One region of the Bellilinea sp. genome, then DNA from elsewhere that is predicted to be linked to it. Evidence: riboswitches for the same ligand, from Rfam matches in the RefSeq annotation. Region 1 holds a riboswitch; the other holds the start of a gene.
What was found. Region 1 has a riboswitch for S-adenosylmethionine ahead of metH (methionine synthase). Riboswitches for the same ligand answer to the same signal wherever they lie in the genome.

Region 1 (7,863 bases):
CTGTGATCTTGATGAGGTAAAACGGTGCGCGGGTCAAGCAGTACCTGTTCGTTTTCTATGCGTGCAATGATGGCGGGGCTGCCCTCCCTCAAGCGGGCAAGAAATCGGTCGCAGCCGGGAACCGGAAGGGCAAGCAGGTAAGTAGGCAAATGCTCTTCGGGCAAAGAACCGCCGCCGATGGTCGAAAACCCGCTGATGACCTCACCGAATCCCAGGTGAGTCTGCCAGCCAAGCGCGCGCCGGTGAATTTCCTCCGGCGGGGTGGCAATCATCTGCCAGATGGGAATCTCGCTCAGGGCCTCGTCTTTGATATAGTGAAGCAAGGTTGCTGAGAGGGCAGCCAGACAAAGTTTATCTGCCCGCACAGCGCGGGCGAGGGGATGTTTTTTGATTTTGGTGAGCAGTTCAGCTTTCCCGACCAGAATGCCGGCTTGAGGACCGCCGAGCAGTTTATCGCCCGAAAAGCAAACCAGATCACAACCGGCTTGCAGGGACTCCTGAACAGTAGGTTCGTGCGCCAGCCCAAATTCGGCGGTATCCAGTAAGGCTCCGGAGCCGAGATCATCCATGAGGATGGTGTGGTACTGGTGTGCCAGCTGGGCAAGGCTGCTTAGCTCCGGTTCGCTGGCGAAGCCGATCAGGCGAAAATTGGAGTGGTGGGCGTGGAGCACCAGCGCGCCGGGGTAGTTTTGCAAGGCATTTTCATAATCGGTCAGGTGGACGCGATTGGTCGTGCCAACCTCAATCAACTTTGCCCCGGATTGCTTCATCACCTCCGGGACGCGAAAACCGCCGCCGATTTCAACCAGTTGAGTGCGCGAGATGATGACCGGTTTGCGGCGTGCCAGCGCGCTCAATGCCAGCAGAACGGCAGCGGCATTGTTATTGACCACTAGGGCGTCTTCTGCGCCGGTCAGGCGGGTTAGAAATTGTTGCGCATGAACCTCGCGCTTGCCACGCTTGCCGGTGGCCAGATTAAATTCCAGCGTGCTGTAACTGCTGGCACAGGTCTGAATGGATTGCAGCGCCGACCGACTGAGCGGAGCGCGTCCCAGGTTGGTGTGGAGGATTACGCCGGTAGCGTTGATGACCGGCTGCAGGGTTAATTGTGTCCACTGGATGAGGTTTTCTTCCACCAAACTGAGGAGATGCTCTGTGTTTGGAGTGAGGGGAGATTCTCTCATCCCTTGCCGGATGGTTTCCAGAGCAGTGCGAATGGCGCTCAGGGTTAAGGGCCTGCCGTAGTAGGCAATCCACTGCCCGGCTTGTGGGGATTGCAATAGCCGGTCAACCGAGGGCAGGCTGCGAAGCTCATTCATTTTCACCGGCAACAAAACGGCTGCGTTCGGCAAGGCGGATGGCAAATTCAATCGCGCCGAGTCCGGCTGCGAGAGCAAATCCCAGCGGAAGGGTCAAAAAGCGGCCCATTTGGAACCATGCCAGCAAATCGAAATACAAACCAACCCAAATTGCCTGTCGAACGATGATACCGGCGGTAACCGGTGTAGGGCTGGGAAAACGCCAGTGAAGAAAATAAATCACCGGCAGTGAAAGACCGCTGGCGGTGATGGTGGTCAGGAAAAAGAACAGCCAGCGCGGAGCCAAAGTGGGCAAGGTCAGGTTGAAAAGCAGGAATAGCCCGGCTAAACCCATCGCGGCCAAAATTAATGCCGAAGCCAGAAAAGGGATGAAAGGCGGAAGATTTTGTTTTTCCACGATGTTACCTCTGCAAAAAATTATATCCTATCCGTTCGAGAGCGAGGGAAGATTTTTTGAGCAGGTTGCACAGAGCGGACCAGATTTTGAAAATTGGACATGCAGATTGTAATTTTTACTAAATGTGGTAGAATTTGTGATAACTGATTGACCGGGACAATCCCGGCGCTCATCCAGAGAGGTGGAGGGACCGGCCCGACGAAGCCTCGGCAACCGCTGAAACTATCAGCAGGTGCCAACTCCGGCAGAATCCGCAAATTGCGATGATTCTGGAAGATGAGAGAGCGATCTACGGAATGATGTGCCTCTCGTCCAGAGAGGTTTTTTTATATCTTTGGAGGTAAACTCATGCAACGAAACTACACCAATCGCCGCTATCTGGATGCTCTTGAAAAGCGTGTGCTGGTCTTCGACGGGGCAATGGGCACCAGTTTGCAGAAAATGAACCTGACCGCCGAGCATTTTGGCGGTGAGAAAACCATGGGCTGTAATGATTATCTGGTCATTACCTATCCGCAGGCGGTTGAACAGGTGCACCGCTCTTTTCTGGAAGTAGGTGTGGATGTCATCGAAACGGATACCTTCCGCTCGAACCGGATAACCTTAGCCGAATACGGCCTTCAGAATCGGGTGCCGGAAATTAACCGGGCAGCGGCTGCGCTGGCGCGCCGGCTTGCAGATGAATACAGCACGCCGGATCACCCGCGTTTTGTGGCGGGTTCCATTGGTCCTTCCGGCAAATTGCCTTCGATGGATGATCCGGAGTTATCCGATGTAACCTTTGAAGACCTTGCCGAAGTTTTCCGCGAGCAGGCACGCGGATTGATCGAGGGCGGGGTGGATTTGCTTTTGATTGAAACCTCGCAGGATATCTTGGAGGTAAAAGCTGCCATCGAAGGGATTCACCGCGCCTTTGCGGATACCGGTATTTACCTGCCGATTCAAGCGCAGGTGACGCTGGATACTTCCGGGCGGATGCTGTTGGGAACCGATATTTCCGCAGTAGAAACGATATTGGAAGGCCTGGCTGTTGATGTGATCGGCATGAATTGCTCGACCGGGCCGGAACACATGCGCGAGCCGATTCGATTTTTAGGCGAAATCAGCCCGCTGCCGGTTTCCTGTATTCCGAATGCCGGTCTGCCGTTGAATGTGGACGGGCAGGCAGTCTATCCCCTCGAACCGCAGCCGTTTGCCGAAGCGCTGGCAGAATTTGTTGAGAAACACCGCGTTAACGTGGTTGGCGGCTGCTGCGGTACCACGCCGGAACATTTGCGTCTGCTGGTCGAAAAAGTTGGCCACAAACCGCGCCCGCCGCGTCCTCAAGTGCATATCCCGCGCCTTGCCTCGGCAATGCAGGCGCAGCCCATGCTGCAGGAACCGCGCCCCTTTTTGATTGGCGAACGTCTGAACACGCAGGGTTCGCGCAAGTTCAAGAAGTTGATTCTGGAAGAACGTTACGATGATCTTCTGGAAATTGCCTACGAACAGGTCGAATCCGGAGCGCACGGCCTGGATGTTTGTGTGGCATTGACTGAACGAGCTGACGAGGTGGAAACGATGCGCAAGGTGATCAAGAAACTTGCGCCGGCGGTGCGTGTACCGCTGGTGATTGATACCACCGAGCCGGATGTGCTGGAAGCCGCCTTGCAAACCGCGCCAGGACGCTGCCTGATCAATTCCACCCATCTGGAAGGCGGAAGGGAAAAGGCGGATCGTGTGTTTGCACTGGCCCGCAAGTACAATGCCGCTGTGATTGTATTGACCATTGATGAGCAGGGCATGGCAAAAACGGCCGGGCGCAAATTGGAAGTGGCGCGCCGTATTTATCAAATTGCCGTGGAAGAACATGGATTACGCCCTGCCGATCTGGTGTTTGATGCTTTGACCTTTACACTGGCTACCGGCGATCCGGAATTTGCCACCTCTGCCATTGAAACGATTGAGGGCATTCGCCGCATTAAAACCGAGCTGCCGGGTGTGCTGACCTCATTGGGTGTCAGCAATGTGTCGTTTGGTCTGGGAGCGCGTGCCCGGGCGATTCTCAACAGCGTCATGCTTTTTCACTGTGTGCAGGCCGGACTGGATATGGCCATTGTGAACCCTGCCCATATTACGCCGTACGCTGAAGTTGGGGATGAAGAGCGTGCGCTTGCTGAGGATTTGATTTTCAACCGCCGTACGGATGCGCTGCAGCGATTCATCGCTCATATCGAGCGAAGCGGGGCCGAAAGTGAGGGTAAAACATCCCAAACTCAGGCGGCATTACAGGCGATGACCGCCGAACAGCGGCTGCACTGGCGCATTCTGCACCGTCAGAAGGAGGGGGTGGAGGCGGATATTGATGAGATTATCCAACGCGGAATGCACGCAACCCGGCATGAAACCGCCGTTCACATTCTCAATAATGTGCTGCTGCCGGCGATGAAGGAGGTTGGGGATAAATTTGGCAGCGGCGAGTTGATTTTACCGTTTGTACTGCAATCGGCTGAGGTGATGAAAAAGTCGGTTGCCCACCTTGAAAATTACCTCGAAAAGAAAGCCGGTGTCAGCAAGGGGTTGATGGTACTGGCGACGGTATATGGAGATGTGCACGACATCGGTAAAAATCTGGTCAAGACAATTCTGGTGAATAACGGCTACGAGGTGATAGATCTGGGCAAGCAGGTGCCGGCTGAAACAATCATTTCCAAAGCGGTGGAGGTGAATGCCACGGCAATTGGTTTGAGTGCGTTACTGGTCAGCACCAGCAAGCAAATGCCGTTGATCGTAAACGAGCTGCACCGCCGTGGTTTGAACTTTCCAGTGCTGATTGGCGGAGCGGCGATTAACCGCCGCTTTGGACGCCGCATTTTGATGACCGAGAGCGGAGATCTTTATCCCGGCGGGGTATTCTATTGCAAAGATGCGTTTGAAGGGTTGGCAACCATGGACGCGCTGGTGCACCCGCAAGAACGCCAAAAGTTGCTGGAAACCATCCGCCGCGAATCGGAGATTGAACTGGGCCGCCAAACTGCAACGGAGGAAAGTCCGGTGAATGTTCGTCGCTCTTCCGTTTCGCCGGCCGTCAGCATACCCCGTCCGCCGTCGTGGGGGGTGCGGGTGGTGCGCAGTATGCCGCTGGAAGCGGTCTTTGAATGCCTGTTTAAGAATGAATTGTTCCGCCTTTCGTGGGGAGCAAAGAACACGCATGGCGAAGCGTGGGAAGAACTGCAGCGCACTTATGAAGAACGGCTTGAAAAGATGAAACGAGATGCCATCCGTACCGGCTGGTTGAAACCGAAGGGTGTTTATGGATATTTTCCGGCGCAGGCGGAAGGCAATGATTTGATTGTGTATGAACCGGGCAGCGTTCAACAGGGCAGCCCGGCTGAACTGGTACGTTTTTCCTTCCCGCGTCAGTCCAATGGGGAATTTTTATGCCTTGCCGATTACTTCAGCCCGCTGGAAAGCGGACAGATGGATGTGGTGGCTTTTCAGGTTGTGACAGTGGGCGAAGGAGCTACTCAACGCTTTGAGGAACTGCAATCCAAAGGGGATTACAGCGAAGCCTATTTCGTTCACGGGCTGGCGGTTCAAACGGCAGAAGCCGCTGCAGAGTACCTGCACCGCCATATCCGCCGCGAACTGGGCCTTCCGGCAGGACAGGGTAAGCGTTACTCGTGGGGCTATCCTGCCATTCCCGACCTGTCCGATCATCAAAAGGTTTTCTCGCTCTTACCGGCTGAATCCGAATTGGGGATGCGCCTGACGGAGGCTTATCAACTGGTGCCGGAGCAATCTACGGCTGCGATCATTGTCCATCACCCGCAGGCGAAGTACTTCAATGTGGGTGAGAGCCGGGTCGAACAACTCATGCGGGCTTAGAGGTGTAAGATGAAAGACTCAAAATTTCTGGATTTACTGCAAACCAATCAACGTCCTCTGCTTTCCGATGGGGCAATGGGAACATTGCTCAATCAGCGCGGCGTTTCATTTGAACGCTGCTTTGACGAACTCAATCTGACCGATCCGGCGCTGGTGGCAGCCATTCACCGCGAATATATTGATGCCGGATCTCAGATCATTCAGACCAACACCTTTGGGGCCAACCGCTTCAAGCTGGCGCATCACGGATTGGAACATCAGGTTGCCGAAATCAACGCCGCTGCAGTGGAACTGGCGCGGCGGGTGGTGATGGCGTCTTTCAAAGACGTATTGATTGCCGGGGATGTTGGACCGTTGGGGGTGCGCCTGGCTCCCTTTGGCCGAGTGCAGCCGGAACAGGCGCGGCAGGTATTTGCTGAACAGATTGCCGCATTGATCGAGGCAGGGGTTGACCTGTTGATCATCGAAACGATGACAGATTTATATGAAATACGCGAGGCAATTTCCGCGGCGCGGCAGATTAACCCGCATGTGCCGGTAGTAGCCTCGATGACTTTCACCCGCGATGACCGCACATTGCTCGGAGATGACCCGATCAAGGTAGCGCGCGGCATTCAAGAAGCCGGGGCGGATGTGATTGGAATCAACTGCTCGGGCGGGCCAAATCAAATCCTGCGCATCCTCAAACAAATGCACGCTGCTTTGCCGGAGGCACGCTTTTCGGTGATGCCGAATGCTGGCTGGCCCGAACAGGTTGGCGGGCGAATTATGTATCCGGCTTCGCCTGAGTATTTCGGGGAGTATGCACTGGCCTTCTGGCAGGCCGGCGCCAGTCTGGTTGGCGGCTGCTGCGGGACAACACCGGCGCATATTTCGGTCATGCGTCAGGCCATTGAAACCCGTCCACTGGAAAAGTTTAGCAACGGTTTTTCGTTAGCAGTGGTTGAAAGGGAAGAAGCCAGTCAGGAAAGTCAGGCCCCCACACAGATGGCACAAAAACTGATGGACGGCCGCTTTGTGGTGGCGGTTGAAATGGATCCTCCGCGCGGTTTGACCACCCAAAAATTGCTGGCTGGTTCCAGTCTGCTGGCTGAGGCCGGTGCGGACGTTATCAATGTGGCTGACAGTCCCATGGCAAGGATGCGCATGAGCCCGTGGGCGGTATGCCGTTTGATTCAGGAGAAAGTTGGAATTGAAACGGTGCTGCATTTTCCCACGCGGGGGCGTAATTTGCTGCGGGTTCAGGGAGATCTGCTGGCAGCTCATGCGCTGGGTGTTCGAAATGTGTTTGTGGTGATGGGAGACCCGACCGCTATTGGAGATTACCCGGACGCAATGGATAATTACGATCTGGTGCCTTCCGGCTTAATTAAATTAATCAAACAGGGCTTCAATGCCGGCGTGGATCATGCGGGAGTTGATATTGGGCAGCCAACTTCCTTTTTTGTGGGTTGTGCGCTCAACCTGACTCCTTCCAACCCGGAAAGCGAGCTAAAAAATTTGCGCCGCAAGTTGAACGCCGGAGCTGACTTTATTTTGACGCAGCCCATTTATGACCTGAAGCCGGCTGTGAGTTTTCTGGAACGTATCAAAAGTGAAATTGAACACTTCCATACCCCATTACTGGTGGGCGTTTTGCCGTTGGTTTCTGCGCGCCATGCCGCCTTTTTACAACATGAAGTGCCCGGTGTGAACATCCCACAGGAAATTCATGATCGTATTGCTGCTGCGGGAGAGCGGGCAGCCCAAACCGGCATTGATATTGCTTTTGAATTGATTGAGCAGATGGCCAACTTTGCGCAGGGGATTTACCTGATGCCGGCTTTTAACCGCTTCGATTATGCGGCGGAGATCATTGAAAAAGTACGCCGGCTGGAACTTCCGGCGGAACAGACGAAATTCTCCCAATCAGGTTGAAAACATTAATGCTGAAATGTGTTAAACTTGCAGGATAAGAACTTCCTGTGGGGAGAGAAGATTGAGTCGCGTACTGGTGCTTTCGGATATTCATGGTAACCTGGATGCCTTAGAGGCGGTCTTGCGGGATGCAGGTAAGGTGGATACTGTCTGGTGTTTGGGAGATGTGGTTGGCTACGGCCCACAGCCAAAGGAATGCCTTCACCGCATTGCGAATTTACCGGGCCTGATTTGCGTGCAGGGAAATCACGACGCCGCTGTGACCGGCAAGCTGGATCTGTATGCCTTTAACCGTGAGGCCATCCTTTCCATTCAGTGGACACGGGCGCAGTTATCTGCGGATGATGTGGAATGGCTGGCGAA
Region 2 (7,863 bases), on a different contig from region 1:
AGAACAACCAGCCGATCTGCTTACCTTCCAGACGATAGGTGGTCATTAAACAATCCACCGTCACACCCGAATGCAAATCCAGCGCGACGGAGGTTTCCTCAACAGAATGCTGGATAATGTTTTCCAGTGCGGTGAGGAAGGGGCTGGCATCCGTCATTTTTTGAGCCAGCATATCCAGCGGATGATGGTCAATCTGATTTTGCCAGTTATTGGGCAAATCAAAGAGTTCCACCAGCCGTTGATTGTGGAGAATAACGTTCAGGTCCTGGTCGAACACGACCAGCCCGGAGGCGGATGACTCAACCGTAGCCTGTAAGAGCGCCATTGAACGGCGCAAATCCACTTCCACCTGTTTTTGCTCGGTGATATTGTGCAGGGTGATGATGTAACCGCTCAGCTCGCCGTTGTCCTGCAGCAGACGGTTGACTTTGACCTGATAATACTGGGTGGTGCCCTTCGCGGGCAGGGAAATCTGGGTTATTTGCGTAGAACGTCCGATGCCAAAGTCGGCCCAATTATCGGCCAGCGGCAGCAGGCTGGTGATTTCACGGCCAATCAATGATTCAGCTGGCGCAGAAAGTAGCGCGTACGCTGCCGGGTTGGCATCCAGCACCCGTTTGCTGGTATCCACCACAATGACCGCATCGGACAGGTTTTCAAACAGGGTATCGCGGGCAATGGGTACCAGGTCGAGCAGATGGTGCCTGAAAAGTGACCAGGCGATGATCAGATTGCTGACGCCAAAGGTCAGCGGGAGAATGTCATGCAATTCCAGCGGAATCAGTCCAAGAGCGGTAATGATGCTGACCAGCCAGGGGATGATCGTGCCGATCAGTAAGGTGCCCACCTGCCGGCGAAACAGGCGCGGTGCGCCGATATACTTAACCACAAAAAACAGCGTGGCAAGTGTGATCAGGGTGTATGTGTAAATCGTGAACACCCCATACAACGCCCCGTTCTGGAATTTGAGGTGATAAAACAAGTCGCTTGGGACGATTTGCGGGTTGACTCGGAACAGCCCATGAATGCCATCCAGCCAGATGAATAAAACCAGCAATCCGGCGGGGATGAAAAGATAATTCCAGTTGAAGCGTTTGAAAGGGATCTGCCGGTAGTTATAATCCAGCGCAAAGCCGAAGTAAAAAACCGGCAGCAGCGAGGCTGCCAGAAACTGGAGATTATTCCAGAACAGGTTAATTTCGATCTGGCGGCTGAGGATTTGGAAAATGTAGGAGATGATCCACACCGCTTCGCTGTACGCCAGACCGACCAGCGCGCGGGATGCGATATCCTGCTTACGGGTAGTGGCTAACCGCCCGACCCAAATGCATATCCCCGCTGAAATCAGATAGGGTAACAGGCCTACGATGTAGCGTAGAATCATCAAGTTTCGGTAAGGTAATATTCTGGTGGATTAAATCTAATGATACCGCATAATTGGCGATTCTGATTTAATGAAATTGCAAAGTCCACTTGACAAGCCGTGCCAGATTATTATAATGGTGTTGTAAATACACTAATCGCACGTTTATAATTTTTTTCATTCAATTTGTGTGATTTTTACACGAAGGAGGCGAGATGAGCGATCTGCTTTCGGCCCGATCCAGGGCTTTCGTGGATTTTGTTGAAAAATGGCTGTCTGAAAGACCAGTTTTACCGCTGGCACACGCTGCTCCGCACCCTGAACGAGTTGCCATCCTTTCGGTGGATATGATCGAAGGATTCTGTCATATCGGCCCGCTGGCAAGCCCGCGCATTGCGGCCATCGTTGACCCGATTGTCGAACTGTTCACCAAAAGCTGGCAGCACGGCATCCACCATATTTTGCTCAGCCAGGATGCGCACGAACCGGATGCGATTGAATTTGGTGCCTGGCCGCCGCATTGCGTACGTGGGACACCAGAGGCGGAAACCGTAGCGGCCTTCAAAGCCCTGCCATTTTTTGATCAAATGGTCATACTGGAAAAGAATTCCATCCACAGCGGATTGAATACCGATCTCAATCGCTGGTTGGAAGAACATCCCCTGGTGGATACCTTTATCGTCGTGGGTGATTGTACCGATCTGTGTACCTATCAATTGGCCATGCACCTGCGGCTGGATGCCAATGCCCGGCAGCGCCATCGGCGCATCATTGTGCCGGCAAATGCGGTTGAAACTTACCATCGCAGCCTCGAAACTGCCAAAGAGCAGGGCGGTCTGCCCCATGATGGGGATTTACTGCATGCCATTTTCCTCTATCACATGGCGCTCAATGGCATTGAGGTGGTTGCCTGCCTCCAGTAACCCTGACAACAGCAAGTTTCCGGTTTTACCCTCTATGGGTTGGGCAGTAAAATGCTCAACCCAAAACGTTTAAGTGGCTGGAATCCAGCAAAAATTTGTCCATCGAAGGTGGTTGGCTTTTTGATATAATAAGGTACTTCGTGGAGGTGAAGTATGGATCAGAACAATCAAGAACGATATGAAGACAGTGAGTTATACCGCATCCGTCACTCGCTGTCGCACATCATGGCGCAGGCAGTCCTGGAAATGTTCCCGGAAGCCAAATACACCATCGGTCCGCCGGTAGAAAACGGCTTTTACTACGATTTCGACCTGCCGCGCACGCTCACTCCCGAAGACCTGGAAAAGATCGAAAAACGTATGCGTCAGATTGTGGCTGGCAAATATGATTTTGTCCGCAAGGTGGTCAGCGCTGACGAAGCCCGTAAAATTTTCGCCAATCAGCCCTATAAACTGGAACTGATCAATGATCTGGAGCGCGGAGAAACCGATGAGCACGGTCAGCCCCTGGACGAGAAACCGGAAATCTCCATTTATACGCACGGCAATTTTGTGGACCTGTGCCGCGGCCCGCATGTGCAAAACACTTCGCAAATCAACCCTTCAGCATTCAAACTGATGAGTGTAGCAGGCGCATACTGGCGGGGTGATGAGAAAAACCCGCAATTGCAGCGCATCTACGGCACCGCCTGGAAGACGAAAGAAGAATTGGATCGTTACCTGCAAATGCTGGAAGAAGCCAAAAAGCGCGATCACCGCAAACTGGGCAAGGATTTGGAGATTTTCATCTTTGATGATGAGGTCGGCCCCGGTTTGCCGCTCTGGCTGCCGCGCGGAGGAATCATTATTGAAGAACTGGAAAAACTGGCTAAGGAAGTGGAAGAACAGGCCGGTTACCAGCGGGTGCGTACCCCGCACCTGACCAAAGAGGACCTCTTCCTGCGCAGCGGACACCTGCCCTACTATGCCGAGAGCATGTACCCGCCTATGGAACTGGAAGGGGTGCGTTATTATGTCAAGCCGATGAACTGCCCCTTCCACCACAAAATCTATGCTGCCAAACCGCGTAGTTACCGCGATTTGCCCATCCGCCTGGCTGAATATGGCACCTGCTACCGCTATGAGAAAAGCGGCGAATTGTTTGGGTTAATGCGGGTGCGTTCCATGCAGATGAACGATGCCCATATTTACTGCTCGGAAGAACAATTTGAGCAGGAGTTTCTGGCAGTGGTTGAGTTGTATTTGAAATACTTTGCCCTGTTTGGCATTGATCGCTATGTGATGCGGCTGAGCACCCATCATAAGCGCGGACTGGGCAAAAAGTATGTGGATAACGAACGCCTGTGGTTGAAGACCGAAGAAATGGTGCGCAGCGCCATGCGCAATGGCGGAGTGCCGTTTGTGGAGGCGGCTGACGAAGCAGCCTTTTACGGCCCAAAGATTGATGTGCAAATCTGGAGTGCCATCGGGCGCGAATTTACGCTGGCAACCAACCAGGTAGATTTTGCCGTGCCGGAGCGCTTTAACCTGACTTTCATCAACCGCCATGGGGAAGAGGAAACCCCGCTGTGTATTCACCGCGCGCCGCTCAGCACGCATGAACGCATGGTCGGCTTTTTGCTGGAGCATTATGCCGGCAATTTCCCGGTCTGGCTTTCGCCGGATCAGGTGCGCATCATCCCGATTACCGACTCGCATAATGAATATGCCCGTCAGCTGGAGCAGGAAATGCGCGCGGCCGGCATTCGCGCCGAAGCCGATTTAGGCCAGGATCGCATGAATGCCAAGATCCGCTCAGCGCAACTGCTCAAAATCCCCTATATGGCCGTGGTTGGTGATCAGGAAGTCAGCACGCGCACGATTGCCCTGCGCCGCCGGGATGGCAGTCGGCAGAATGATGTGCCGGTAGAAGCCTTCATTGAACAGGTCAAGGAGCGCATCCGCACCCGCTCGGCAGAATTATGACGCATTCTGGCGAAATTGAAAGGTCAAATTGGTTGACATGTACTTCAACCTGTGTTAATATCTGCCCCAGAACAATTGAATAAGCCCCCAAAAGGCGCTCTTATCCAGAGAGGTGGAGGGACCGGCCCTGCGAAACCTCGACAACCTGAAAACCTGCTGTTTGGAAATGGGTTTTCAAGGTGCCAAGTCCGGCAGAAAGAATTCTGGAAGATGAGAGGGCACTTCTTTTAGAAATAGAAAGTTGCCCCTTGAGGCCAGAAGGGGCAACTTTATTTTACAGGAGGAAACAATCAGAATGAACACCACTTTTATGAACTCGCCGCGTTACCTGTTTACCTCTGAATCCGTAACAGAGGGACATCCGGACAAATTGTGCGATCAGGTCAGTGATGCGGTTTTGGATGCCTGCCTGGAGCAGGACCCTTACTCGCGTGTGGCCTGTGAAGCGGCGACCAAAACCGGCTTTGTGCTGGTGTTTGGTGAAATTACCACCCGCGCACAGATTAATTTCGATGAATTGGTGCGCCGTGTGGTGAAAGAAATCGGTTACGACCACAGCGACAAAGGCTTTGACGGCAATACCTGTGCAGTCCAGGTTGCCATTTCAAAGCAGTCCGGTGATATTGCCATGGGGGTGGATAAAGCCCTGGAAGCCAAAACCGGCACGATGTCGGAAAAAGAAATCGAATCGGTGGGAGCCGGCGATCAGGGCATGATGTTTGGTTATGCCTGCAACGAAACCCCCACCCTGATGCCCATGCCGATTTATCTGGCACACAAACTGACCCGCCGGCTGGCAGAAGTGCGTAAAAATGGCACACTGCCATGGCTGCGCCCGGATGGCAAATCTCAGGTTACCATTGAATACCGCTTTGGCCGTCCTTACCGCGTGGATACGGTGCTGATCAGCACCCAGCACGCACCAGAAATCTCGCAGGAAGAAATTTATCAGGCAATTACCCAACATGTCATTTACCCGGTGCTGCCGCCGGAAATGGTGGATGATCAATTGAAAATTTACGTCAACCCCACCGGTCGTTTTGTGATCGGCGGCCCGATGGGCGATTCGGGTTTGACCGGCCGTAAGATCATTGTGGATACCTACGGCGGCATGGGGCGGCACGGCGGCGGTGCCTTTTCCGGTAAAGATCCGACCAAGGTGGATCGTTCGGCAGCCTATGCGGCCCGCTGGGTTGCCAAGAACATTGTCGCTGCCGGGCTGGCCGAACGGGTTGAAATTCAGGTTGCCTATGCAATTGGGGTTGCCCGTCCGTTAAGCATTAATGTGGAAACCTTTGGCACCGGAACAATTCCGGATGAGGAAATTGCACAACTGATCAGCGAACATTTTGATTTGCGCCCCGGCGCAATTTTGCGTGATCTTGACCTGCGCCGCCCGATTTACCGTCAGCTGGCTGCCTATGGTCACTTTGGACGGGATGATCTAGACCTGACCTGGGAGCGTACCAACAAGGTGGAAGAATTAAAGCAGGCCGTGGCCGCCAAACTGGCAACTGCGGCGGATTAGGTACCGGATCCGGTTGAATTGGAGGACACCCGTCAGAGATGGCGGGTGTTTTTATTTTTCGGCCGGCGGGGCAGTTTGGCCGTAATCCAGCACCTCGCGCACCTGCGAATTGGGCAAAGCGGGCGAGATGATGCCTTTCTCTTCGAGGGCATCAATCAGGCGGGCGGCGCGGGTGTAACCGACTCGCAGGCGGCGCTGCAGCATGGTAATCGAAGCGCGTCCTTCGCGGCGTACCAGTTCTATGGCTTCTTTCAGCAATGGGTCACCGCCGCTGTCCTCGTCATCCCACAGCGGAGTTTGTTTGAGCGGAATGCCGGCGGGCAACAAATCTGCAGTGGCGGGGGTTGTGCTTTCGCCGCCGCTTTTCTCCCGAACCAGCGCTGCCTGTGAGCGCCAGTAATCCACCAGCCGTTGAATCTCCACATCTGAAACAAACACACCCTGTAAACGAACCGGAGCGGCGGCATCCGGGGCTTGAAAGAGCATATCACCGCGCCCCAGCAGCCGTTCGGCACCGGGCTGGTCGAGGATGACCCGGCTGTCCACCGAGGATGCCACCGCAAAGGCGATGCGCGCCGGGAAGTTGGCTTTGATTAAACCGGTCACCACATCCACCGAGGGACGCTGAGTGGCAAGAATCAGATGAATGCCGGTAGCCCGCGCCAGCTGCGCCAGGCGGGTGATGGCACGTTCGGTTTCATCGGGAGCGAGCATCATCAGGTCAGCCAGTTCGTCAATCACCGCCACCAGGTAGGGCAGCCGTTCGGTGGGGTGGCGGGCGTTGAAGTCCTGAATATTGCGGGCGCCGCTTTGTGAGAATTTGTGATAACGGGCATCCATCTCTCGCTGCAGCCACTGCAGTGCGCCAATCACCCGTTCGGTATCCACCACGACGGGCGCAAGCAGGTGGGGAATGCCGTTGTAGCCGGTCAGTTCCACCCGTTTGGGGTCAACCAGAATCAGGCGCATATCGGCAGGGGTATTATTCAGCAGCAGGCAGGTGAGAATGGAATTGACACACACCGATTTGCCGGAGCCGGTTGTTCCGGCAATCAGCAGGTGCGGCATCGCGGCCAGATCCACCGCTACCGGCTTTCCGGCGACATCCTTGCCGAGCGCAAAACGCAGCACCGAACGAATGCGTTTGAACGCCTCGCTTTCAAGGACTTCGCGCATCGAAACCCGGCTGATTTCGGTATTGGGCACTTCAATGCCCACGTAAGCCCGTCCGGGCACGGGCGCCTGAATGCGGATGCGGGGTGCCGCCAACGCCAGCGCCAGGTCGTCGGCCAGTGAGGCGATCTTGGATACCCGCACGCGAGTTCTGCCGGAGCGGGTTTCGATAAAATCCGGCTCAACGCCAAACCGGGTCACCGTCGGCCCGCGCGAAATATCTACCACGTGGGCGGGTGCGCCAAAGGATGCCAGCGTTTCTTCGATCAATTTGGCGCGTTCCTGTTCCAGATTGGTCTGCTGGGCGGCAGGCGTGGCCGGGTCGAGAATCGAGTCAACCGCCGGCAATTCCCAAATAAATGCGGCAGCGCTGGCGGATGTTTGGTGGGAGGGAGAGGTGACAACATTGTCGGCATGCCCGGCCGGCTGGGGTTGCGGTGCAGGCGGGGCGGGTTGCGAGGTTGCTGTCGAGGAGGCGGCTCTTTCCCGCCGCGGCGGGGTTGAACGCTGGGGCGCTGCCGGCGGCAGGGGTTGAAATTCGGGTGGGAGTTCTTCGGATTCGCTTTCTTGCATGGAGTCGCGCGGGCGGCTGGCAACCGCCTGACGGATTCGTTGTTGCATGCCGCTGAATAGCGGCGAAATGCGCCGCATCAATTCCGGGATGGAAAGATCAAAGGTGAAAACCAGTGCAATCATCAGCCATGCCAGCAGAACGATGAGCGCCCCTGCAACCCCCACGCTGGAAGTGAGCAGTCGCAATAAAAAACCGCCAAGGATACCTCCGCCTTTGCCCAATTCGGCCAGCTCCATCTCGCCGCCGGCAAAAAGGTGCATCCATGAGAGGAGGTTGAGGTAAAGCAGCAAACCACCGGTCAATCGTTCAGCCGAAAGGCGCGGCAGTCGTTCAAAAC

Region 2: another riboswitch for S-adenosylmethionine. It lies ahead of metK (methionine adenosyltransferase); the one in region 1 lies ahead of metH (methionine synthase).

The regions. Positions count from the first base shown of each region.
Region 1 covers NZ_JBRCOK010000090.1:1,753-9,615, forward strand. Annotated here, with positions in the region: gene selA (L-seryl-tRNA(Sec) selenium transferase) at 1-1,319, opposite strand, end outside; gene ACWIZX_RS09165 (hypothetical protein) at 1,312-1,716, opposite strand; SAM riboswitch class I at 1,883-1,999, shown strand; gene metH (methionine synthase) at 2,065-5,583, shown strand; gene ACWIZX_RS09175 (bifunctional homocysteine S-methyltransferase/methylenetetrahydrofolate reductase) at 5,593-7,500, shown strand; gene ACWIZX_RS09180 (metallophosphoesterase family protein) at 7,562-7,863, shown strand, end outside.
Region 2 covers NZ_JBRCOK010000069.1:25,417-33,279, reverse strand. Annotated here, with positions in the region: gene ACWIZX_RS07550 (histidine kinase N-terminal 7TM domain-containing diguanylate cyclase) at 1-1,384, opposite strand, end outside; gene ACWIZX_RS07545 (cysteine hydrolase family protein) at 1,579-2,286, shown strand; gene thrS (threonine--tRNA ligase) at 2,440-4,251, shown strand; SAM riboswitch class I at 4,349-4,468, shown strand; gene metK (methionine adenosyltransferase) at 4,547-5,779, shown strand; gene ACWIZX_RS07530 (DNA translocase FtsK 4TM domain-containing protein) at 5,831-7,863, opposite strand, start outside.